3 regions of the Bradyrhizobium sp. 186 genome follow, and region 1 is predicted to be linked to each of the others. Evidence: predicted binding sites of a transcription regulator. Region 1 holds the regulator's gene; each other region holds the start of a gene.

The links. Region 1 encodes PhoB, which activates phosphate uptake and scavenging genes when phosphate is short. Its sites were predicted from a motif close to TGTCATNNANCTGTCAT; they were not measured.
Region 2: a site for PhoB is predicted at 2,664-2,680, ahead of IVB18_RS49070 (DUF2794 domain-containing protein). Genes of this name have one in related genera too.
Region 3: a site for PhoB is predicted at 4,289-4,305, ahead of IVB18_RS16790 (UDP-2,3-diacylglucosamine diphosphatase). Genes of this name have one in related genera too.

What each region holds. Positions count from the first base shown of each region.
Region 1 covers NZ_CP082164.1:530,844-536,647, forward strand. The annotation lists gene pstC (phosphate ABC transporter permease subunit PstC) at 1-32, shown strand, start outside; gene pstA (phosphate ABC transporter permease PstA) at 37-882, shown strand; gene pstB (phosphate ABC transporter ATP-binding protein PstB) at 879-1,700, shown strand; gene phoU (phosphate signaling complex protein PhoU) at 1,712-2,428, shown strand; gene phoB (phosphate regulon transcriptional regulator PhoB) at 2,451-3,158, shown strand; gene IVB18_RS02395 (GcrA family cell cycle regulator) at 3,460-3,972, opposite strand; gene IVB18_RS02400 (aspartate aminotransferase family protein) at 4,425-5,633, shown strand; gene argF (ornithine carbamoyltransferase) at 5,633-5,804, shown strand, end outside.
Region 2 covers NZ_CP082164.1:10,265,439-10,271,242, reverse strand. The annotation lists gene acnA (aconitate hydratase AcnA) at 1-1,207, shown strand, start outside; gene IVB18_RS49075 (DUF1223 domain-containing protein) at 1,428-2,204, shown strand; gene IVB18_RS49070 (DUF2794 domain-containing protein) at 2,744-3,115, shown strand; gene IVB18_RS49065 (GNAT family N-acetyltransferase) at 3,222-3,752, opposite strand; gene IVB18_RS49060 (Bax inhibitor-1/YccA family protein) at 3,956-4,747, opposite strand; gene IVB18_RS49055 (FtsX-like permease family protein) at 5,017-5,804, opposite strand, start outside.
Region 3 covers NZ_CP082164.1:3,522,394-3,528,197, reverse strand. The annotation lists gene IVB18_RS16805 (caspase family protein) at 1-1,297, shown strand, start outside; gene IVB18_RS16800 (threonine/serine dehydratase) at 1,366-2,349, opposite strand; gene IVB18_RS16795 (glycosyltransferase family 1 protein) at 2,413-3,453, opposite strand; gene IVB18_RS16790 (UDP-2,3-diacylglucosamine diphosphatase) at 3,453-4,265, opposite strand; gene thiD (bifunctional hydroxymethylpyrimidine kinase/phosphomethylpyrimidine kinase) at 4,482-5,282, opposite strand; gene IVB18_RS16780 (Lrp/AsnC family transcriptional regulator) at 5,438-5,683, shown strand; gene IVB18_RS16775 (PqqD family protein) at 5,792-5,804, shown strand, end outside.

The DNA.
Region 1 (5,804 bases):
TGATGCGGCTGGAACAGAAGGCGGGGAATTAAGGCCATGAACCCGATCTATTCACGCCGCCGCCGCAAGGACTTCGTGATCCGCGGTCTCTGCATCGCCGCCGCCGCCTTCGGCGTCACCTGGCTCGCGCTGATCCTGATCACGCTGCTCTACAACGGCCTGGCCGGACTCAATTTCCAGCTCTTCACCGAGAACACGCCGCCGCCCGGATCGAACGAGGGCGGCCTGCTCAACGCCATCGTCGGCTCGCTGATCATGACCGTGCTCGGCGTCGGCATCGGCGCGCCGCTCGGCATGTTCGCCGGCACCTATCTCGCCGAATACGGCCGCAACGACAGGCTGACGTCGGTGATCCGCTTCATCAACGATATCCTGCTCAGCGCGCCCTCGATCATCATCGGCCTGTTCATCTATGGTGCGGTGGTGGTGCCGATGCGCGGCTTCTCGGCGCTCGCCGGCTGTCTCGCGCTCGCCGTGATCGTGATCCCGGTGGTGCTGCGCACGACCGAGGACATGCTGCTGCTGGTGCCGAACGCGCTGCGTGAGGCGGCCTCCGCGCTCGGCCTACCGCGCTCGCTGGTGATCAAGCGGATCGCCTATCGCTCGGCGCGCTCCGGCCTCATCACCGGCGTGCTGCTCGCCACCGCCCGCGTCGCCGGCGAAACCGCGCCGCTGCTGTTCACCGCGCTGTCGAACCAGTTCTTCAGCCTGAGCCTGAACAAGACGATGGCCAACCTGCCGGTCACCATCAACAACTTCGTGCAGAGCCCCTACGCCTACTGGAAGCAGCTGGCCTGGAGCGGGGCGCTGCTCATCACCCTGACCGTTCTTGCCCTTAATATTGGCGCGCGCATCCTTGGCGCCGAGAGGACCGCAAAATGAGTGATCTTTCCGTATCGATGAGCGCGTCCGGCGGACTGCCCCATGCGCCGGTGCTGCCCGATGCGCCCGCCAAGGTGACCGTGCGCAACCTGAATTTCTATTACGGCGAGCACCACGCGCTGAAGAACATCAACCTGACGCTCGGCACCAACCGCGTCACGGCGTTCATCGGCCCATCGGGTTGCGGCAAGTCGACCCTGCTGCGCATCTTCAACCGGATGTACGATCTGTATCCGGGCCAGCGCGCCACCGGTCAGCTCATGCTCGACCAGACCAACATCCTCGATACCAGGCTCGACCTCAACCTGCTGCGCGCACGGGTCGGCATGGTGTTCCAGAAGCCGACGCCGTTTCCGATGACGATCTACGAGAACATCGCCTTCGGCATCCGCCTCTATGAGAAGATATCGAAGTCCGAGATGGACGTCCGCGTCGAGAAGGCGCTGCGCGGCGGCGCGCTGTGGAACGAGGTCAAGGACAAGCTCAACGCCTCGGGCCTGTCGCTGTCCGGCGGCCAGCAGCAGCGCCTCTGCATCGCCCGCACGGTCGCGGTGCGGCCCGAGGTCATCCTGTTCGACGAGCCCTGCTCGGCATTGGATCCGATCTCGACCGCCAAGGTCGAGGAGTTGATCCAGGAACTGTCCGAGAACTACACGATCGCGATCGTGACCCACAACATGCAGCAGGCGGCCCGCGTCTCCGACAAGACCGCCTTCATGTATCTCGGCGAGCTGATCGAGTTCGACGACACCAGCAAGATCTTCACGTCGCCGACCGATCGGCGCACGCAGGATTACATCACTGGCCGGTTCGGCTGAGGAGACGGGACATGGGTTCTGAACATACCGCAAAGGCCTTCGACACCGACCTCCAGGAACTCACCCGGCTGGTCGCCGAGATGGGCGGGATTGCCGAGCGCATGATCGTCGATTCCGTCGACGCGCTGATCCGGCGCGACGTCGCGCTCGGCCAGCGCGTGGTCGCAACCGACGTCGAGATCGACGTGCTCCAGAAGCGCATCGAGGAGCGCGCCGTACTGACCATCGCCCGCCGCCAGCCGATGGCGGTGGATCTGCGCGAGATCGTCGGCGCCATGCGCGTTGCGACGGATCTCGAGCGGATCGGCGATCTCGCCAAGAACATGGGCAAGCGCGTCGCGGCGCTGGAGACGGATTTCCATCCGCTCAAGCTGTTCCGCGGCCTGGAGCACATGACCGACCTCGTGCAGCAGCAAGTCAAGTCGGTGCTGGACGCCTATGCCGCGCATGATTTGCCGGCGGCGATGGCGGTGTGGAAAGGCGACGAGGAAGTCGACGCCATCTGCACCTCGCTGTTCCGCGAGCTCCTCACCTATATGATGGAGGATCCACGCAACATCTCGTTCTGCATCCATCTGATGTTCTGCGCCAAGAACATCGAGCGGATCGGCGACCACTCCACCAACATCGCCGAGACCGTGTTCTACATGATCGAAGGTCAGGCCATGACCGACAAGCGTCCGAAGGGCGACATGACGACCTTCGCCACGACGGTCCCGAATACTTGAATAGTTAAGGAGCGACGACACCATGGGCGCACGCATTATGGTGGTTGAGGACGAGGAAGCTCTGACCGAGCTTCTCCGCTACAACCTCGAAGGCGACGGCTATGACGTCGAGACGGTGATGCGCGGCGACGACGCCGACACCCGTCTCAAGGAGCATATCCCCGACCTGATCGTGCTCGACTGGATGCTGCCCGGGCTGTCCGGCATCGAGCTGTGCCGGCGGCTTCGCACCCGGCCGGATACTAAGCAGCTCCCGATCATCATGCTCACCGCCCGCGGTGAGGAGAGCGAGCGGGTGCGCGGGCTCGCGACCGGCGCCGACGACTACATCGTCAAGCCGTTCTCGGTGCCGGAGCTCCTGGCGCGCGTGAAGGGCCTGCTCAGGCGCGCAAGCCCGGAGCGGCTTGCCACCGTGCTCGCTTTTGGCGATATCGAGCTCGACCGGGAGAAGCGCCGCGTGGCGCGCTCGGGCCGGCCGATCGATCTCGGCCCGACCGAATATCGCCTGCTGGAGTTCTTCCTGGAACATCCGGGTCGGGTGTTCTCGCGCGAGCAACTGCTCGACAGCGTCTGGGGCCGCGACATCTATATTGACGAGCGTACCGTCGACGTCCACATCGGCCGTCTGCGCAAGCTGCTCAATCTCGGCCGCGAGCAGGACCCGATCCGCACCGTCCGCGGCGCCGGCTACGCGCTGGACGATCGTTTCGCGAAGGCGGAGCAGGCGTAAATTTTAGCGGGCTTGAGTTTGGCTGCGGCTACAATCTCAGCCGTCGTCCCGGACAAGCGTAGCTCCTGGCAACGCGCAGCGTTGTCCAGAGCGGAGCGCAGATCCGGGACCCACAACCACAGGGAGTGGTTGTTGCGCGAAAAAGGTCACTCCGAGTCCCCATAACTACATCTTTCGGTGGCTATGGGTCCCGGATCTGCGCGCTGCTCCGCGCGCTTGTCCAGGACGACAGCGAATGGAGTTTGCCGTCGTCAGTCGAGCTGCCGTCGCCTGGACGGTGAAGCCTTGATCGCCGACCAGCTCAGCGCGGCCCCGGCTTGGCCGGTGCGCGGCGACGATCAGCTGCCGGCTGGTACGCAACACGCGAATGCTGGGCGCAATAGGGCAGGCCCGAGAGCGCCCTGCCGCCGCAGAAGAAGAAGTCCGGGCTCGAGGGATCGCCGACCGGCCAGTGGCAGGTCGCCTCGTTCAGTTCGAGCAGCGACAACCGCTGGCTCATCGGCACCACGTTGTCGTAGGTGACCGGATCCGGCTCCTCCTCGACCTCGAAGGCCTGCGCCAGCGCGGTGTTGCCGCGCGAGATCGGACGGGTTACCCGCATCATATGCTGCGCGGGGCGCGCCTTGCGCGGCCGAGGAGCAGCGGATGATGGGCTCTTGGCCCGGCCGGACAGGCCGAGCCTGTGCACCTTTCCGATCACGGCGTTGCGGGTCACATTGCCGAGCTCAGCCGCGATCTGGCTGGCCGAAAGTCCGGCCTCCCAGAGCTTTTTCAACTGCTCGACGCGATCGTCGGACCAGGTCAAAACCGTCATTGCACCCTTTCCCTCGCTGCGCACCACCATGCTGGGGCCTCACAGCGAATGCCTAAGCCTTGAAAAACCCGTGCCGCCAGAATCCCTTGAGGCTCGCCGGGCGCGCGAAGTGCGCCCGAACGTTACGCCGGTACATGAGGACTTAGAGATCAGAACCGCTGCACGAGATGTCGTATCTGACAAGCCAAACGCTACAATATGGCGTGACTCACGCGCAAGAGTCCGCGGACTCGCTTCCACATGTTCCGTGGCTAAAAGCCGGAAAATCGTCACCGCAAGACTACGGATTCAGCGTTTCGCGAGGCTTTCCGGGCGGCATTGACACCCGTCTTACCAGGCATAAGATGGTGATACGTGCCGCCCTGAAAAGGCGGCACGTTTCGTTTTCCGGGCCGGTCAATGGTGCGCTGCGCAATGCACGCTCAGTCCGTCCGCAACATCCAAGTGACGTCATGACCAACAGCGCCGCGCCGCATCTGCTTCCCGTTTTCGCCAGAACCGACCTCGGTTTCGAGCGCGGCGAGGGCTGCTGGCTGATCGCGACCAATGGCGACCGTTATCTCGATTTCACCTCGGGCGTCGCCGTGAACGCGCTCGGCCATGCCCATCCCGCGCTGGTCAAGGCTTTGCAGGAGCAGGCCACGAAACTGTGGCACATGTCGAACCTGTTCCAGAGCCCGGACGGCGAACGTCTGGCGAGCCGCCTGTGCAGTGAGAGCTTCGCCGACTTCGTGTTCTTCTGCAATTCAGGCGCCGAAGCGCTGGAATGCGTGATCAAGGTCGTGCGCCGCTACCAGGCCGCAAAAGGCCATCCCGACCGCTATCGCATGATCACCTTCGAAGGTGCCTTCCACGGCCGCACGCTTGCAACGCTGGCTGCGACCGGCTCGGCGAAATATCTCGAAGGTTTTGGTCCGCCGATGGACGGTTTCGACCAGGTTCCGCATGGCGACCTCGAAGCCGTCAAGAAGGCGATCGGTCCGCAGACCGCAGGCATCCTGATCGAACCGATCCAGGGCGAGGGCGGTGTGCGTTCTGCCACCCCGGCGTTCCTCAAGGCGTTGCGCAATCTCTGCGACGAGCGCGGCCTGTTGCTGGCGTTCGACGAGGTGCAGACCGGCATGGGCCGCACCGGCGATCTCTTCGCCCATCGCCGCCTCGGCGTCACGCCCGACGTGATGTCGCTGGCCAAAGCGCTCGGCGGCGGCTTTCCGATCGGCGCGTGCCTTGCGACCGCGGAGGCGGCCTCCGGCATGACGCCCGGCTCGCACGGCTCGACCTTCGGCGGCAATCCGCTCGCGATATCCACCGCCAATGCGGTGCTCGACGTCATGCTCAAGCCCGGCTTCTTCGATCACGTGCAGAAGATGTCGCTGCTCTTGAAGCAGAAGCTCGCCTCCGTGATCGACCGTTACGGCAACGTCGTCAGCGAAGTGCGCGGCGAGGGGCTTCTGATCGGCATCAAGGCCGTGGTGCCGTCGGGCGATCTCGTTGCGGCGCTGCGCGACGAAAAGCTCCTCACGGTCGGGGCCGGCGACAATGTCGTGCGCTTTCTGCCGCCTTTGATCGTCACGGAAACGGAGATCGAGGACAGCGTCGTGCGGCTCGAACGCGCTTGTGCCGCGATTTCCGCAGGCCAGACCAAGCGGGCGGCAAGCTGATGAGCCAGACGCCCAACAAGACGCCAAAGCATTTCCTCGATATCGACGAGCTGCCGCTGTCGGAGCTCAAGCGGATGCTGGCCGCATCATCCGCGATGAAGGCGAAGCAGAAGGCGCATCAGCCGGTCAAGCCGCTCGAAGGCAAGACGCTGGCGATGATCTTCGAACGCC
Region 2 (5,804 bases), 680 kb from region 1:
CGGCTTCGGCTGCACCACCTGCATCGGCAATTCCGGTCCGCTGCCGGAAGAGATCTCGAAGTCGATCAACGACAACGGCATCGTCGCGGCTGCCGTGCTCTCCGGCAACCGCAACTTCGAAGGCCGTGTCTCGCCGGACGTGCAGGCGAACTATCTCGCCTCGCCGCCGCTCGTCGTGGCCCACGCGCTTGCGGGCAGCGTGACCAAGAACCTCGCCGTCGAGCCGCTCGGCGAAGGCAAGGACGGCAAGCCGGTGTACCTCAAGGATATCTGGCCGACGACCAAGGAGATCAACGCCTTCATGAAGAAGTTCGTGACCGCGTCGATCTTCAAGAAGAAGTATGCCGACGTGTTCAAGGGTGACACCAACTGGCGCAAGATCAAGACGGTCGAGAGCGAGACCTATCGCTGGAACATGAGCTCGACCTATGTGCAGAACCCGCCCTATTTCGACGGCATGAAGAAGGAGCCGGAGCCGGTCACCGATATCATCGAGGCGCGCATCCTCGCGATGTTCGGCGACAAGATTACCACCGATCACATCTCGCCGGCCGGTTCGATCAAGCTCACCTCGCCTGCTGGCAAGTATCTCAGCGAGCATCAAGTGCGCCCGGCCGACTTCAACCAGTACGGCACGCGGCGCGGCAATCATGAAGTGATGATGCGCGGCACCTTCGCCAACATCCGCATCAAGAATTTCATGCTTAAGGGCGCCGACGGCAACATTCCCGAGGGCGGTCTGACCAAGCACTGGCCCGACGGCGAGCAGATGTCGATCTACGACGCCGCGATGAAGTATCAGCAGGAGAGCGTGCCGCTGGTGGTGTTCGCCGGCGCCGAATACGGCAACGGCTCCTCGCGCGACTGGGCCGCCAAGGGCACTCGCCTGCTCGGCGTGCGCGCCGTGATCTGCCAAAGCTTCGAGCGCATCCATCGCTCCAATTTGGTCGGCATGGGCGTGCTGCCGCTGACCTTCGAGGACGGTACCTCCTGGTCATCGCTCGGTCTGAAGGGCGACGAGAAGGTCACGCTGCGCGGCCTGGTCGGCGACCTCAAGCCGCGTCAGAAGCTGACCGCGGAGATCGTCTCCAGCGACGGTTCGTTGCAGCGCGTTTCGCTGCTTTGCCGCATCGATACGCTGGACGAGCTCGACTACTACCGCAACGGCGGCATCCTGCACTATGTGCTGCGCAAGCTCGCGGCGTAAGCGCGGATTTGTGAACGGTGGCTCACTGCGAAGTGAGTAGAAGCTTAAACGAAGGCGGCCTATCACAAGGTCGCCTTCGCGCGTTTGCGATAGGCTTCAGATGGGCCGGCCTGGCGGAGAACCTCGCCCGGGACGATTGAATGTGCGGCGCCCGTAAGACTACGGTGACCATCCGGCGGTAAGATTTCCCTTTCACGAGCAATGGTGTGCGGCGTTCGACATGACAGCAATGACGGCTTCTCATCTGGTTTCGCGCTGGTCCGGTGCCTTCTGGTCGGGAGCACTCGGTATCTGTGCGATCGTCGCCGTCATCCGTCCTGCCGAGGCTGACCCCCGCGCCGTGGTCGAGCTCTTCACCTCGCAGGGCTGCTCGTCCTGCCCGCCCGCCGACAAGATCATCGGCGATCTCTCCAGCGATCCCTCGATCATCGCCCTGAGCATGCCGATCGACTATTGGGATTATCTCGGCTGGAAGGACACGCTGGCGGATTCGCGTTTCTCGGCACGGCAGCGTGCCTATTCGCGCATGCGCGGGGACCGTGAGGTCTATACGCCGCAGGTCGTGGTCAACGGCTCCACTCACGTCATCGGCAGCGATCGCGCCGGCATCGAAAGCGCGATCGGCAAGACCGACAACGGCGCCGGCGTGATGAGCGTGCCGGTGTCGATGTCGCTCTCGGGCAAGCAGATCAACGTCTCGGTGGCCGCGAGCAAGGAGCCCGCGATCTCGCATGGCGAAGTCTGGATCTGCTCAATTGCCAAGTCGATGCCGATCGCGATCAGTCGCGGCGAAAATCGCGGACAGCAGGTCACCTATCACAACGTCGTGCGCAACCTGCTCAAGGTCGGCGACTGGACCGGACGTTCGGAAAGCTGGACGGTGCCGATCGAGAACCTCACGCGCGACGGCGTCGATGGTGCGGTGGTCTACATCCAGGACGGCAGCCGCGAGAAGCCCGGCCCGATGCTGGGCGCGGCGTATACGTCGCTGCACTGAAGCGCAGATCGCTCCGACAAACCGGTCTTTGTCATTCCGGGGCGCGCCGCTTTGGCGCGAGCCCGGAATCCATTTCTTATCTTGGAAAATCGGATTGATGGATTCCGGGCTCGCGCTGTCGCACGCTCCGGAATGACAGCGAGCCGGAAACATCCCGATACAAACCAAAAAGGACCAACTTGCGTTGGCCCTCCTTGTCGTGCGTACAGACCCGATCCCGACGACCCCGGGGGGCTGGGGGCTGAGGAATCCGGAACCGAAAGGACCGGGTCAACGCACGTGAGTCTTCTCGCAATGCAGGGCGGCAGTCGCTAGGCAGAAAAGCGGCGATACTATGATTCCTGCTAACGATCCCGTGACGGTTTGCCGCTGCGGAGTTCCATCGCTGCGTGTGCATTGATCCGCGTCCGGTTTGGCAAGTTCGGCCGGGAACCTCTTGCGGCGGAGACCGGTTGGCGCGATCATGCAACCGTCATGATCCGCGATCCCGGGGGACGGTTTCGCGGACGCGATCATGCTGATGCGACAGGAGACGCTCCATGAGTCTGACGTCGGAGGATGCCGATCCGAGCGAGCAGCGCGCAGTCGCGCGCACCACTGCTGCGAACGCCCAACCCGGCCGGGTGACGTTCAACCGGCTCGAACTGCATCGCATCCTCAATCTCTACGGCCGCATGGTCGCCGACGGCGAGTGGCGCGATTATGCCATCGACTTCCTCAAGGACCGCGCGGTGTTCTCGGTGTTTCGCCGCGCCTCCGAGGTGCCGATCTATCGCATCGAGAAGGATCCGCGGCTCGCGCGCAAGCAGGGCATGTACAGCGTGATCTCGGCGACCGGCCTGATCCTGCGCCGCGGCCATGAGCTGGAGCGTGTGCTGCTGGTGATCGACCGCAAGCTGGCGGTGGTGTAGCCGTCGTAGGGTGGGCAAAGGCGCAACGCGCCGTGCCCACCATGTTTCCGCAGTCACCGCAGCATGGTGGGCACGCTTCGCTTTGCCCACCCTACAAGACTGAGGATTATTTCCCCGGCACCGTGCTTGCGCCCTCGCCGAGGTCGCGCTGCATCATCACCGTGTCGAGCCAGCGGCCGAATTTCAGCCCGACACTGGGATGCGTGCCGATCATCTTGAAGCCGCCCTTGGTATGCACGCCGATCGAGCCGGCATTGGCGGAATCGCCGATGACCGCGATCATCTGGCGGAAGCCGCGCGCCTCGCACTCGATGATCAGCCGCTCCAGCAACAGCAACCCGACGCCGCGGCGGTGGAAGGACGGGTCGAGATAGATCGAGTTCTCGACCGTGAAGCGATAGGCCGGCCGCGGCCGGTAGGCGCCGGCATAGGCATAGCCGGCGACGCGCCCGTCGAGCATGGCGACGAAATAGGGATAGCCGCCGTCGACCAGCGCGCGGTAGCGGCGCGTCATCTCCGCGAGATCGGGCGGCTCCAGCTCGAACGTCGCGGTGCCGTGGCGGACCGCATGCTCGTAGATGGCGGTGATGGCGGGAAGGTCGGCCTCGGTCGTGGGCCTGATTTCAAGTGCGGACATGGGGAGAAGATACCAATGGATCGCCCGGAAGCAACGCTCTTCATTGGCCGTCATGGCCGGGCTTGTCCCGGCCATCCACGCGCTTTCTTGGGGTGGCGAGAACGTGGATGCCCGGGACAAGCCCGGACGTGACGGAGAAAGTACGTCAAACAAAAACCCCGGCCTTTCGGCCGGGGCTCATGTCGTTCACTCCAGGCTATCGCTTAGTCGCGCTGGCCGAGGAGCTGCAGGAGCAGCGTGAACAGGTTGATGAAGTTCAGGTACAGCGACAGCGCACCGGTGATCGCCGCACGCTCTGCGATCTCGCCGCCGGCCGAGGCGTAGCCGTAGATGTAGTCGTTCTTCAGCCGCTGCGTATCCCAGGCGGTAAGGCCCGCGAACACCAGCACGCCGACCACGGAGACCACGAACTGCAGCACCGAGCTCGCCAGGAACAGGTTGACCAGGCTCGCGATGATGATGCCGATCAGGCCCATGAACAGGAACGAGCCCATGCCGCTCATGTCACGCTTGGTGGTGTAGCCATAGAGGCTCAGCGCGCCAAACGTGGCCGCGGTGATGAAGAATACCCGCACGATCGAGGTGTGCGTGAACACCAGGAAGATCGAGGACAGCGAGATGCCCATCAGCGCCGCGAACACCCAGAACAGGATCTGGGCGGTCGAAGGAGCGAGACGGTTGATACCGGCCGAAATCACGAACACCATGGCGAGCGGCGCCAGCATGAACAGCCATTTCAGCGGGCTCACGAACATCGCGTAGCCGAACGGCGTCAGGAACAGCTTGCCGACGCGGACGGCTTCCGGAGTCGGAACATCCGTCACGGCGGCCATGTAGACGCCGAGCGCGGCCAGGCCGGTGATGGCCAGGCCAACGCTCATGTAGTTGTAGATGCGCAGCATGTAGGCGCGCAGACCGGCGTCGACCGTCGCGGCGTCAACACGCCCGGCGGCCCTGCCGAAAGGAGAAGCGTAGTTACGGTCTAGGTCCGACATGGTCGAATTCCCGTTGGTTGGCCGGTCCGGCATGAGGGTCGCCATGCCGCCGGTTCGTCAAACTCTATCTCGGATACCGATGCCTGCCGACTAAATTTTGGCTAACAATCGGGGCTCCGAACCCAATCGATATGTGGGAAACTAACACATTCGCTGCAACCGTCCACGCGCGGCTGAATGTCGCCCTTAGCCACAATCCTGGCGAGCGGGCGTGGTTAACCGCAGGAATCGGGCGATTCTGCAACGGCGCGGCGACCCGCTACATTTTGTCACAAATTCCGCAACACCGTGGCGGGCTTTTTGTTCAACGCCAGCAGCGTGCCGGCGAGCCCAAGCCCGACGGTGACGACCAGGGCCGCTGCGACCACGCCGGCCGCGCTGCCGGCCTGCCAGACGAAGCTCAGCGTCATTACGCGCGTCACGATCATCCAGGCCGCGATGCTGCCGGCGGTCACGCCAAACACCGCGGTGGCAAGCCCGATCAGGAGATACTCAAGCGCATAGGCGCCGAGCAGCCGCAGCCGGGTCGCTCCCAGCGTCTTCAGGATCACGGCATCATAGACCCGGTGGCGGTGGCCGGCGGCAAGCGCCCCACCCAGCACCAGGATCGCCGAGATCAGGGTCACGGCGCTGGCGCCGCGGATCGCCAGCGCCAGATTGGTCACGACCGAGCCGACCGTCTCCATCACCTCACGCACGCGGACGCTGGTCACCATCGGGTAGGCGTCGGCCACCTGCTTGATGATCTTGCCGTCGCCGGCGGCGTCACCGCCGGCTTCCGTCAGCGTCGCGATGTGGGTATGCGGGGCGCCCTTGAAGGCGTTCGGCGAGAACACGAGAACGAAATTGATGCCGAGCCCCTGCCAGTCGATGTTGCGCAGATTGCCGATCCTGGCCGGGATGTCGCGGCCGAGCACGTTGACCACGACCTCGTCGCCGATCTTCAGCCCGAGCCCGTCGGCGATCTTCTTCTCCATCGAGACCAGCGGCGGGCCGGAATAGTCGGCGCCCCACCATTCGCCCTCGATGACCTTGGAGCCTTTTGGCAACTCACCGG
Region 3 (5,804 bases), 3.0 Mb from region 1:
CGTCATCCTCGATGCCTGCCGCAACAACCCGTTCCCGACCGTCAACGACGCCGGCCGCGGCCTCGCCATTGTCGATGCGCCGAACGGCTCGATCGTGGGCTATTCGACAGCGCCGGGCGCGGAAGCGCAGGACGGCACCGGCGGCCATAGCCCCTATACGCAGGCCTTCCTCAACGTCGCGCGCGAGCCCAATGTGCCGATCGAGCAGCTGTTCAAGCGCGTGCGTCTCGAGGTCAACCAGACCACCAGCGGCGCGCAGATCCCGTGGGAGAGCTCGTCGCTGACCTCGGACTTCACTTTCTTCGGCGACACGGCTGTCGCCGCCAACCGTGCGCCGGTGAACGCGCCGGTGGTGCAGATGGCCTCCAATTTGCCGAGCCGCTCCACGCGTCAGGCCTATGACTATGTGCTGTCCGAAGGTCGCCCCGAATACTATCAGGAGTTCATCCAGATGTATCCGCACGACCCGCTGTGCGATCACATCCGCTGGCTGCTGTCCAACCTCCTGCTCTCCCAGGCTTGGCACAAGGCGGTGCTTGCAAACTCGCCGCTCGGCTACAAGAGCTTCTATGACAGCTACGGCAACAGCCCCTATGCGCAAGTCGCGCTGAAGCTTCAGACGCAGCCGAAGCTGATCCCGCTGATGCAGGCGACCAAGTTTTTGGCCCCGCAGAATATCGACCCGACCTTCAAGATCGGCAATCTCGGCCAGCCCAAGTACATGCCGCTGACGCAGCAGGGCAATGGCGGCACGATGAACGGCAACCTGCCGGTCGTGCAGAAGCCGATCGACAACAACGTCATCGGCAAGCTCGGCAATGGCGGCCAGATCGTCAACCTGCCGGCGGGCAACCAGCAGAACGGCACGCCGTCGCAGACCCCGGGCAAGATCTTGACCCTGCCCGCGCCGACCAACACCACGACGAACAATGGCGGCATCGGCAAGATCGTGACGCTGCCGGCGACCAACACCACGCCCAATGCCGGCAATGCCAACGGAAACCCGGGCAAGATCGTGAGCATGCCGGTGAATATCGGTAAGGTTGGCTCGAACATCGACGTGAAGCCGATCAACGTTCAGACGCAGAGCAATCCGATCCGCATCAACAACGGCGTCAAGCTCAACAACGACCTGGTGAACAAGGTGCAGGTCCAAAACAGCCAGCAGAACAACCGTCCGCAGTTCAACACGACCAACCGGATCGATAACGGCGGCGGCAACAACTTCCGGCAGTCGATGAATCAGGCGCCGAGCATGAACAGCGGCAACAATCGCCGTGGCGGCTTCATGCACTGATCGCGCCCTGAGCGCACACGATAAAGGGGCAGAGCGGCGACGCTCTGCCCCTTCTTCATCTCAGAAAATCACGCAACAAGCTCGGCGAACAAATCGGCGTCGACATTGCCGCCGGAGAGCACGATGACCACGTTCTTGCCGGCGACGTCGAGACGCCCCGCAAGCAGCGCGGCGAGTCCGACGGCGCCGCCGGGCTCGACCACGAGCTTCAGCTCGCGATAGGCAAAGGCGACGGCGGCGCCGACTTCCTTGTCCGATGCGGTCACGCCGCGCGCCAAGAGCTTGCTGTTGATCGCAAACGTCATCTCGCCGGGGATCAGCGCCATCAGCGCGTCGCAGATGGTGCGGCCCGCGGGCGCATGCGGCTCGCGATGGCCTGCCGTCAGCGAAAGGCTGTGGTCGTCGAACGCCTCCGGTTCGGCCACCACGATCTGGGCCAGCGGATAACGCGCCTTCACCGCGGTCGCGACGCCCGCGATCAGGCCGCCGCCGGAGGCTGGTGCCACCACGATGTCAGGCGCAATGCCGAGGCTCGCCATGTCCTCGGCGATCTCACGGCCGGCGGTGCCCTGGCCGGCGATCACAAACGGATCGTCATAAGGTCTGACCAGCGTCGCGCCGCGCTTCTCGGCGATGCCGCGCGAGATCGCCTCGCGGTCGTCGCGGTCACGGTCATACAGCACGACCTCGGCGCCGTAGGATTTGGTGCGCTCACGCTTGGAGAGCGGCGCATCCGCAGGCATCACGATGGTCGCCTGCATGTCGAGAATCTTCGCCGCCGCTGCCACGCCCTGGGCGTGGTTGCCGGAGGAGAACGCGACGACACCGCCTGCGCGCTTGTCCTGCGGGATCGAGGCCACCTTGTTGAAGGCTCCGCGGAACTTGAAGGAGCCGGTGCGCTGGAGCATCTCCGGCTTCAGGAAGACCTTTGCGCCGACGCGCTCATTGAGCACGGGAAAGGACAACAGGGGGGTGCGGATGGCGAAGGGCGCGATCACGCGCGCTGCGGCGTCGATATCGGCGGGGCCGATCGGAAGGGGCTGTTCGGTCATAGCCGATGTTATCGCGGCTGATGAGGCGCGGGCAAGACACCTCAGCGAGAGGATTTTGTCCCGTCAGGCGACGAAGCGCGCCAGATCCGCCCCGTTCCGGCCGGGCAGCACCGCGCCGACCGCCAAAATGCTGTCGACGAAGGCCCGGGCCGAGGCCTCCCAGGTATAATCGGCGGCGAATTCGACACAGGCCTGCCTTGAAACGTCGAGTGCGGCGAAGCAAGCGCTGCGCAGATCGTGATCCAGCGCGCCGACCGGCGCATCGCCGATCACGTCGCGGGGCCCCTTCACCGGGAAGGCCGCGACCGGCAGGCCGCTCGCCAGCGCTTCCAGCAGGACCAGGCCGAACGTGTCGGTCCTGCTCGGAAACACGAAGACATCGGCCGCCGCGTAGATGTCCGCCAGTTCCTCGCCGTGCTTTTCGCCGAGGAAGATCGCATCCGGATAAGCCTCTTCGAGCGCGACACGCGCCGGCCCATCGCCGACGATCACCTTGGTGCCGGGCAGATCGAGGTCGAGGAAGGCCTCCAGATTCTTCTCCACCGCGACCCGGCCGACCGGGAACACCGGCACCGGCAGGCAGAGATCGATGGCGCGGGGGTGGAACAGGCTGGTATCGACGCCGCGCGGCCACAACACGACATTGGTAAAGCCGCGCTCGCCGAGTTCACAGGCGAGCGCCGGCGTTGCGGCCATCACGGCCCGGCTGCTGCTGTGGAAACGGCGCAGCGCCCGCCAGATCAGGGATTCCGGAACCGGCATCCTGGCACGGACATATTCGGGAAAGCGGGTGTGGAAGCTGGTCGTGAACGGCAGCTTGCGCTGGCGACAATAGCGGCGGACCATTAAGCCGATCGGCCCTTCGGTGGCGATATGGATGCTGTCGGGACGGGCCTCTTCGATCAGCTTCGCGATCTTCGCCGGCCGCGGCATCGCAAGACGCACGTCGCGATAGCTCGGCATCGCGAAGGTGCGGAACGATTGCGGCGTCAGGAACGTGAACGCGACGCCAAGCGCCTCGGCGGCGTCAGCGAGCTTGGTCAGCGTCCGAACCACACCGTTGACTTGCGGGTGCCAGGCGTCGGTCGCGACCAGGATGCGCATCAAGCTGCCCTTGCCGCCACGGGCACGACCGGGACCGCCTTCTGCAACTGATCCGCCCAGGTGATGATCTCGAAACGGCCGTCGTCGTGCTCGACCAGCGCCGTGCAGCTCTCGACCCAATCGCCGCAGTTCATGTAGCGGATACCGCCCTCGTCGCGGATCACGGCGTAGTGGATGTGGCCGCAGATCACGCCGTGGGCGTCGTGGCGGCGCGCCTCGGCGGCGAGCGCCTGCTCGAACGCGCCGATATAGTTGACGGCGTTCTTGACCTTCTGCTTGGCCCATTGCGACAGCGACCAGTACGGCACTTTGAACATGCGCCGGAAGAAGTTGACGAAGCGATTCATCTGGATCGCGAAGTCGTAGGCCTTGTCGCCGAGATGGGCGAGCCAGCGCGCGTTCTGCACCACGAGGTCGAAGATGTCGCCGTGGATGACGAGATAGCGCTTGCCGTCCACTCCGGTGTGGACGGTGTTCTCGACGACGTCGATCCCGCCGAAATGCGTGCCGTAATAGTTGCGCAGGAATTCGTCGTGATTGCCGGGGATGTAGATGACCTTGGCACCCTTGCGCGCCTTGCGCAAAAGCTTCTGAACCAGGTCGTTATGCGATTGTGGCCAGTGCCAGCTCGATTTCAGCGCCCAGCCGTCGACGATGTCGCCGACGAGATAGATGGTATCGGCGTCGTGGAAGCGCAGGAAGTCCAGCAGAAGGTCGGCTTGCGAACCGCGGGCTCCGAGATGAACGTCGGAGATGAACAAGGTGCGAAAGCGCCTTTCAGGGCTCTCGTCACTCACATCGTAACTTCCCATGCGACAGCCTGTAACAATATCCCGTGACAGGGGGATGACCGATTGAACCTTTGAGGCACCCTCAGATAACGAATCAAACCTCGCCTCGCTCTCCCCGCGAATATCAGTCGCATGCGACAATCAGGCGACATGGCGCCGCACAGGCCTCCGCAAAACCCGGAGGGACATGGCCTTACTGGTTAACGACGGGAGCCGACGCAGCGCGCGAAGCCGACGTCAGTAAAACCTGTGGAAATGATGGATCGGCCCGTGGCCGTGGCCGACGCTGAAGCGGTCGGCGGCCGCAATCGCCGCGCTGATCCAGGCCTTGGCGTTGCGCACGGCGCCCTCGAGATCCTCGCCCTTGGCAAGCCCCGCCGCGACCGCTGAGGACAGCGAGCAGCCGGTGCCATGGGTGTTTTGGGTGGCGACGCGTGGCGCGGCGAGCGCGATCGTTCCTTCGGCGCTGACGAGATAGTCGGTGCTCTCGGCGCCCTCGCCGTGGCCGCCCTTGATCAGCACCGCGCGACAGCCGAGCGCCAGCAGGCGGCGCCCCTGGCCTTCGATGTCGGCCTCGGTTCGCGCGACGGGTTCGTCGAGCAGAGCGGCAGCCTCCGGCAGGTTGGGTGTGATCACCGAAGCCAGCGGCATCAACTTCGTGCGCAGGGCGTCGACGGCGTCGGACGCCAGCAGGCGATCGCCGGAGGTTGCGACCATGACGGGATCGAGCACGACGTGGCGGGGTGCCCAGCGCGACAGCGCGGCTGCGATCGCATCGATGCTGGCGGCCTGCGCCACCATGCCGATCTTCACCGCGCCGACGTCGAGATCGGAGAACACGGCATCGATCTGTGCGGTGACGAAATCGGCCGGCACCGCGTGAATGCCGGTGACGCCTTTTGTGTTCTGCGCCGTCAGTGCCGTGATGACAGAGGCGCCGTAGACGCCGAGCGCGGCAAAGGTCTTCAGATCCGCCTGGATACCGGCGCCACCGCTCGAATCGGAGCCGGCGATGGTGAGCGCCACGGGCGTCGTCATGGGGCGATTTTCCGCTGGTTCGGGGCCATGATCCGTCCTACCGCGCATGCCGGGAGGCAGCAAGTTTGCTTGCGCCCGGAGGCAGCAAGTTCGCTTGCTAAATCCGGCCGATTTTGGCCTATTAGCCCGCCAGATATGACTTCGGAGTGACTGCAATGGTTCCCTTTTTCGTCCAGATCAAATGCAAGCTCGGCCAGTCCTATACGGTCGCGAATGCGCTTGCCGAGGCCGAGATCGCTTCCGAGATCTACTCCACGGCCGGCCATTACGACTTGCTGGTGAAGTTCTACGTCGACAAGGACACCGACATCGGCCACTTCATCAACGAGAAGGTGCAGGTGCTGCCCGGCATCCAGGACACCCTCACCATCATCACCTTCAAGGCGTTCGGGGCGGTCTAGCTGCCCGGAATTGTCGCAATTGGCGCAGTTCTCGCAGCCGAACGCCTATGCTAGCGTGCGGCCCTTGGAATTGCGGTTCTTGGAATTGAAGTGAGTACTGAGCAAGTCATGGCCCTCACCG